DNA from 2 places in the Cohnella sp. genome. Region 1 is predicted to be linked to the other one. Evidence: a T-box and tRNA genes for the amino acid it is inferred to sense, from the RefSeq annotation. Region 1 holds a T-box; the other holds one or more tRNA genes.

Region 1 (3,405 bases):
GGCCGTCCACGACGATCCATCCTTCGCTCGCCATCCAGCCGAGAAGCGGGCTGATGACTCCGTAAGCGAAGCCCACCGCAACGAGAGGCAGGAGCGCGAGAATCGGGGAACGATATATGAGCAGCAGCAGGACGAGCACGAGCAGAACGGTTCCGATGAGGAGGCTGACGTCGGCGTTCTGGAACAGGCCCGTCGCGTCGATCAGAATGCCGACGGGGCCGGTGACGCGCGCGCTCAGCTTGTCTTGGGAATCGCGGGACTCGGCGAAAGGATCGTACCCGACGATGTCGGTCAGCACCCGCTTCAGCTCGCCGGTTCCCTCCTTCAGCCGTTCCGCGTCCGCCTGCTTGTCAAACAGGACGGGCACGACCAGAGTGCTGCCGTCATCGGACAGCTGGCCCAGCAGCGCCTGGGGCGGCAGCGCGTGCAGAGGCGGGACGGACGTCTGGTACGGGACGGGGGAAGCGCTCAGCTTCTCCGTCAGCTTGCGGACGTCCTCCAGGTCGGATTCGGCGAGTCCCGCTCCCTTGCGCAGGACGACAAGCGCCGGAATGTCCGACCCGCCGGGGAATTCCCTGGCGGCGACGGCATCCGCCTGCACGGAAGGCTTGCCGGTATCCAGATTGGGAGCGTTGTTGATTTCCTGGCTGTTCACCGACGGGAGCAGCGCGCTCAGCAGGCCGGCCGCGGCAATCCAGACCAGGAGCGTAATCCACTTGCTTCGCTTGCCGGAAACCCAGTTTCCGAAGCGGTATCCTTTGTCGCTCATTGCGGGTAATCCTCCTTCGTTCGATACGAGATCCTCAGGAAAGCTGATCGAATTGCCATTTTCGGATATAATGGGTTTGGATCTCAAATTAATTATATATACCGGAAGGTTAATTATGCAACGACGAAATTTCGAACGAAGGAGGGGAAAGCGATGAACGCATCCCGTTCCAAGCGCGCCCCCGGAAGACCGAAGAGCGGACCGAACCGTCCGTCGATGAGGGACAAGGTGCTGCTGACCGCGTCGGTCCTCTTTATGGAGCTGGGCTACGAACCGGTCTCGATCAATATGATCGCGGAGCGCGCCGGGGTCACCAAGGCGTCCGTGTACTATTATTTCGCCAACAAGTCGATTCTGTTCACGGCTTCCGTAACGGAAATGATGCTGCGGATCAGCGCTGTCACCGAGCGGATCATCGGGGAGAACGGAAGCTTGCGCGAACGTCTTGCGCAGATCGCCCTGTCCAAAATGACGAAGTCGCAGGCCCACGTCGAGTTCGAGAGCTTGATGCGGGAGGCGCTGCCTTCGCTGAGCGAGGAGCAGCGCGCCGAAATCCGCCGGGCGGAGCATCGCATTCACGAGGTGCTGGCGGCCGAATTCGCCAGGGCGATGGAGAGCGGGGAGATTCCGCCGGGGCATCCGATGCTGTTGTCCCATGCCTTCTCCGCGCTCCTGATGATCGGCAGCCGGGAGCGGATCGGCGAAGAGGAGTTTGCTCCCGAGCGGCTGGCAGCGTCCGTCGTGGATTTGTTTTTGAACGGAGCGGGAGGCAAATGAATGGAGCTTTCTCCGTCTCCTGGCGGCGGCTTGACACGAATCGCGCGAATTGGCTATAATCATGGCATACTTTGGCTGTGATAAGGAACAGTACTCGCAAGACGTTATTTCAGAGAGCCGGCGGTTGGTGCGAGCCGGTTGACGAATGCGACGAACTCGCCTTGGAGCCTCCGAGCCGAACGTTTTCGATGCGCCGAGCGGACGAAGACGGGTAGGCAAGGCGTTACCTCTCGTTACGAGGCTGAGTGGGCGGACATCCAAGCAGGATGCCGTCAACTAGGGTGGTACCACGGGAGATGACGCTCTCGTCCCTAGCGACAACGCTGGGGGCGGGAGCTTTTTTATTTACTGACAAGGGAGTTAAACGACATGGCACAGGAACAGGGTCAAGGCTATCAGCCGCTGAAGATCGAACCGAAATGGCAGAAACATTGGGATGAGAACAAGACGTTCAAGACGACGGAGGACGCGGGCAAGCCGAAGTTCTACGCGCTCGACATGTTCCCGTATCCTTCGGGAGCGGGGCTTCACGTCGGCCATCCCGAAGGATATACGGCGACCGACATCGTCAGCCGCTACAAGAGAATGAAAGGCTTCAACGTGCTGCATCCGATGGGCTGGGACGCGTTCGGCCTGCCGGCTGAGCAGTACGCGCTGCAGACGGGACGCCATCCGCGCGAAATCACGTTCGAGAACATTGACAACTTCCGCCGCCAGATCAAGTCACTGGGCTTCTCGTACGACTGGGACCGGGAGTTCAGCACGACGGACCCGGACTACTACAAGTGGACGCAGTGGATTTTTATCCAGTTGTACAAAAAAGGGCTCGCCTACGTAGCGGAAGTTCCGGTGAACTGGTGTCCGGCGCTCGGCACGGTTCTGGCCAACGAAGAGGTTATCGACGGATTGAGCGAGCGCGGAGGACACCCGGTTATCCGCAAGCCGATGCGCCAATGGATGCTGAAGATTACCGAGTACGCGGAAAGATTGCTGGAGGACCTGGAGGAGCTCGACTGGTCGGAGAGCATCAAGGATATGCAGCGCAACTGGATCGGCAAGTCGACCGGCGCGGAAGTGACGTTCGCCATCGACGGCCGCGACGCTGCGTTGACCGTGTTCACGACGCGCCCGGACACGCTGTTCGGCGCGACGTACTGCGTGCTCGCTCCCGAGCATGAGCTGGTCGGCTCGATTACAACCGCCGGCCAGAAAGCTGCCGTCGAAGCTTACGTCGAGCAAGCGGCGCGCAAGAGCGATTTGGAGCGGACGGATCTGGCCAAAGACAAGAGCGGGGTATTCACGGGCGCTTACGCGATTAATCCGGTGAACGGCGCCAAGGTGCCGATCTGGATCGCCGACTACGTGCTCGGCGGCTACGGCACGGGCGCAATCATGGCCGTGCCGGGCCACGACGAGCGGGACTGGGAGTTCGCGAAGAAGTTCGGCCTGCCGATCGTGGAAGTCGTCGCCGGCGGCAACGTCGAGGAAGCGGCGTATTCCGGCGACGGCAAGCTGGTCCATTCGGAGTTCCTGAACGGATTGGGAACGGCCGACGCGATCCAGGCGATGATCGCGCATCTGGAGAAGGAAGGCAAGGGCAAAGGCAAGGTGACGTACCGCCTGCGCGACTGGCTGTTCAGCCGTCAGCGTTACTGGGGCGAGCCGATTCCGGTGCTGCACTACGAGGACGGCACGATGGACACGATTCCGGAAGAGGAGCTGCCTTTGCTGCTGCCGGACGTGGACGCGATCCAGCCTTCCGGAACGGGCGAGTCTCCGCTTGCCAACGTGACCGAATGGGTGAACGTCGTCGATCCGCGCAACGGACGCAAAGCCCGCCGCGAGACGAACACGATGCC
Region 2 (3,405 bases), on a different contig from region 1:
GTTGCGAGCGTGTTCATCAAATTGGCCATCTATATGTTCATCATGGCCTACGGAACGGCCGAATTTCTGGGAATCAAAAAATGGCGAAGTTTGATCTGGTATATCGCTCCGGTCGTGTTGGGGTTCGCGCTTATCCCGCAGAACGTTTCGGAAGCGACCTCGAATTACCTGCTTAATTACTGGGTGCCGGTCGCGCTGCCCGTCAATATGATCGGGTTGCCTCTTCTGCTGCTCGCCGTCGGAAAAATCAAGCAGGCTCGAAAAGCTTAGCCTTGGACGATGGCATATTGACCATGAGACGAACATCCTCAACATAGTCCGCGTCAACGCTACCGATATCTGTGTAGCCGTCCAAACTGACTGCCACGAAGTACACGCTGTGGAATAGGATCTGATCGTCACATACCAAACGCCGTCGATCTGTAACTTCTTTGCGGCAACGAACTCAACCTTCTTCGCTGATTCGTTATAGCAGCACTAGCCCATCGATTTTACAGCAATGACTTTTGATAAGGATGACGGATCAAGAAAATTTCGATCACATCCTGGTTATATTGACTCGATGATTTCCACCAAATGCTCAGCGATCGCAGACCAACCATTTTCCTCCCGCCAAACATCCAGCCTGATAAGGGATTGTAACGCTGTCTGCTTCCAAATAATCATCATTTCCGACTGCGCCGCGCTAGCTGTTCCAGCACTTCCTGCTTGGAAAGAGACGGATTATCCGCATTCATGGCATCCAGCAACAACATTTCTTCTTCAGGATCCGTGACTTCATAGTTCCCTGACTGACTTATTTCATCAATTTCAAACAACATAAACTTGCGGCTTCCGACCTGGATATAAGTGTCGCCACTTGTGATGGCGTTGGACAGTTCTTCGTTGTTGAGTTTGAGAAGCTTCATACGTATGCCTCCCCTACGGAGTTATGAAGCAATTATAACACATTGGGACAGAAGCAAACCATTCCCAACTGGCTTATCGTGTATAGTGACGGTGACGATGGTTCGCGTTTTGGTGATCCTTTTTTCGATGATCTCTTACCAATAAGTTCACCGTTTTCAGCCATGACCTTCTTCGATTCAACTATCATTACGGTGCTGTATAACGCAAAAATAAAAAACCCTTCCGAAGAAGAGTTTGTTTTGTAAGGTATGGTGCGGTCGAGAGGACTCGAACCTCCACGGGGGGTTAGCCCACACGGACCTGAACCGTGCGCGTCTGCCAATTCCGCCACGACCGCATAATGTTGTGAGCTTCGCGCATGATCGTCTTCGCCGGTGAGGCTTGAAGTAACAGTCGCTTGTCGAAATCACGTATATTAAAATAGCATAGATTTCCGACCGAAGTCAAGCCGACTTAACAAAGTTCTAATTTTCAGTTAATATTGCTATCCTCGTTCAGAACGAAGGAGATACGTTGGCTTCCGGAAGCTCGGGCAACTCGTCGTCCTGACCGAACTCCGTATCCTCGAACGCGTTGAATTGAAGATGTCTCAGCGGGTCGGAATCCGCATGCGAGATTTCGTCCGGCAGCGGGGACGCTCCGACTTCCGCGTCTCGCAGCGCGTTCTGCACCCACGACGTACCGTTCGCTAATACCTGCCCTCTCGCGGCTGCGGCGGCGACCTGAACGGTCTCCATAAGCTGCTCGTCGCTCGCGCCCAGCGCCTTCGCTTCCTGCGCGTAAAAGTATGTATGGGCTTCGTTGTTGGCGAAGAGCGCGGCGCCCAGGCCGATCAATTGCTTCGTTCTGGCGTCCAGCGCTCCGTCCTCGAACCGTTGAACCGTTGTGTTCATGCTGACCCCTCCGTTTTCGGAATTCGTTCCGCGGCAGCGAAAGCTCGCCACTGCTTCTCAGCATTCCTCCGGACGGCAGACTTCATTCAATCGACCACTTGCGTTCCTCGCTCGCGAGCTGGATCTGGTAATTGCGCTTCGCTTTGACGACTCTCCGATTCGGCCTCCGGATCAGCACGTATTCGTCGTCCCAGGCGACGACGATGCCTACGACATCGTTCTGCTCCAGCGCGTCGCGGACAAGGCGGATCTTCGTCCCTTCCACGCGCAGCTTGTCCAACTGTTCATCGTTCAACATCGTATTTAACCTCCTTTTCCCTCTCACGCAGAAAAACCCGCAGGACGAGGCGTCGAGCGGGTTTCCCGGTATGATCGCCGGCTTGCGTTACCCGACGTGTTCTTTCGAATCGTTCGTTTCGTACCAATAGTCGAGCACTTTACTGGACATAACTCTTCCCTGCACGTATTCCGCCTGGTGGGGCGCGAAGCTTTCCGTCCACGGAAGCTCCAGTTCCTCGCACAGCTTCACGATCGTGAGCAATTCCGACCACGCGACATACCGTTTGTACCAAAAAAATTGCGGATGTTCGATCATGTAAGGGTACAGGTCGTCGAACTCTGTATGCTTGCAATCGAGCGCGCGCTCGAAATGAGTTTTAGCCTCTTCCAACTTGTTCAGGAAGAAGTCGACCGGCAAATTGACTTGATTCGAGTTGACCATTGCAGTTCGCCTCCCCATCTGCAGAATAATCCTATTATACGTTATTGCAGCTAAGATCGGAAGGACGGATGCCGCCCGATTTGCTAATCTTCGAACGTAATCGTATTGTCCTCGAGGGATTGGATTCTCACAAGCGTCTCCACGCGGAATCCGAGTTCCCGCAGCGCCTTGCCGCCCGCTTGGAACGATTTCTCCAGCACGATGCCGATTCCGTTCAGCTTCGCTCCGGATTGTTCGATAATTTTAATCAATCCGCGCGCCGCGTCGCCGTTGGCGATAATATCGTCGATAAAAAGAACCGAGTCTTCCTTGCTCAGCAGGTGACGGGATACGATCAGATCTGTGACGATACCTTTCGTGAACGAAGGAACTCGCTCGCAGTAGGCGTCGGGCTCCCCGAGCAGCGTCTTCTTCCTGCGCGCGAACACGAGCGGCACGCCGAGCTGAAGCGCGGTCGCGAACGCGACGGGAATGCCGGAGGATTCCACCGTTATCACTTTCGTAATCGGTTCGCCGGCGAACCTGGAGGCGAATTCCTTGCCCATCTCCATCGTCAATTGCGGATCGACGCTATGGTTAAGCAGAGAATCCAACTTCAACACCCCTGCATTTATGACGCTTGCTTCCTTCAAAATTCTTTCCTTGAGAATATCCATCGTCTTCCCCACCACCCGTTGTCTTTTCCGTTTAACGTAACATATCCTCTTCCCCCGCGCAACACCGGATTGCGGTTTTTTCCGGGAGGACGGACAGAAATCCTCTCTGCGAAAAAACGCGACTAAAGTCCCGACAATCTTTGACTCTATGCGACAATAGCAGGAAAATAAAAAATAATTTGAAAGGCTCGAAACTTTTCCAGCTTATGTCATGTCTTATATAGAT

Evidence for each region. The T-box of region 1 lies ahead of leuS (leucine--tRNA ligase). A T-box ahead of a tRNA ligase gene usually reads a tRNA of that ligase, here a tRNA-Leu.
Region 2: it has a tRNA-Leu gene. The T-box ahead of leuS (leucine--tRNA ligase) is inferred to sense a tRNA for this amino acid. The anticodon was not compared.

The regions. Positions count from the first base shown of each region.
Region 1 covers NZ_JBEPYQ010000041.1:17,412-20,816, forward strand. Annotated here, with positions in the region: gene ACESLM_RS15015 (MMPL family transporter) at 1-769, opposite strand, end outside; gene ACESLM_RS15020 (TetR/AcrR family transcriptional regulator) at 923-1,546, shown strand; T-box leader at 1,615-1,862, shown strand; gene leuS (leucine--tRNA ligase) at 1,916-3,405, shown strand, end outside.
Region 2 covers NZ_JBEPYQ010000047.1:26,008-29,412, forward strand. Annotated here, with positions in the region: gene ACESLM_RS16300 (GerAB/ArcD/ProY family transporter) at 1-270, shown strand, start outside; gene ACESLM_RS16305 (hypothetical protein) at 666-908, opposite strand; tRNA gene ACESLM_RS16310 (tRNA-Leu) at 1,159-1,246, opposite strand; gene ACESLM_RS16315 (carboxymuconolactone decarboxylase family protein) at 1,404-1,802, opposite strand; gene ACESLM_RS16320 (hypothetical protein) at 1,885-2,100, opposite strand; gene ACESLM_RS16325 (hypothetical protein) at 2,188-2,523, opposite strand; gene ACESLM_RS16330 (xanthine phosphoribosyltransferase) at 2,607-3,179, opposite strand.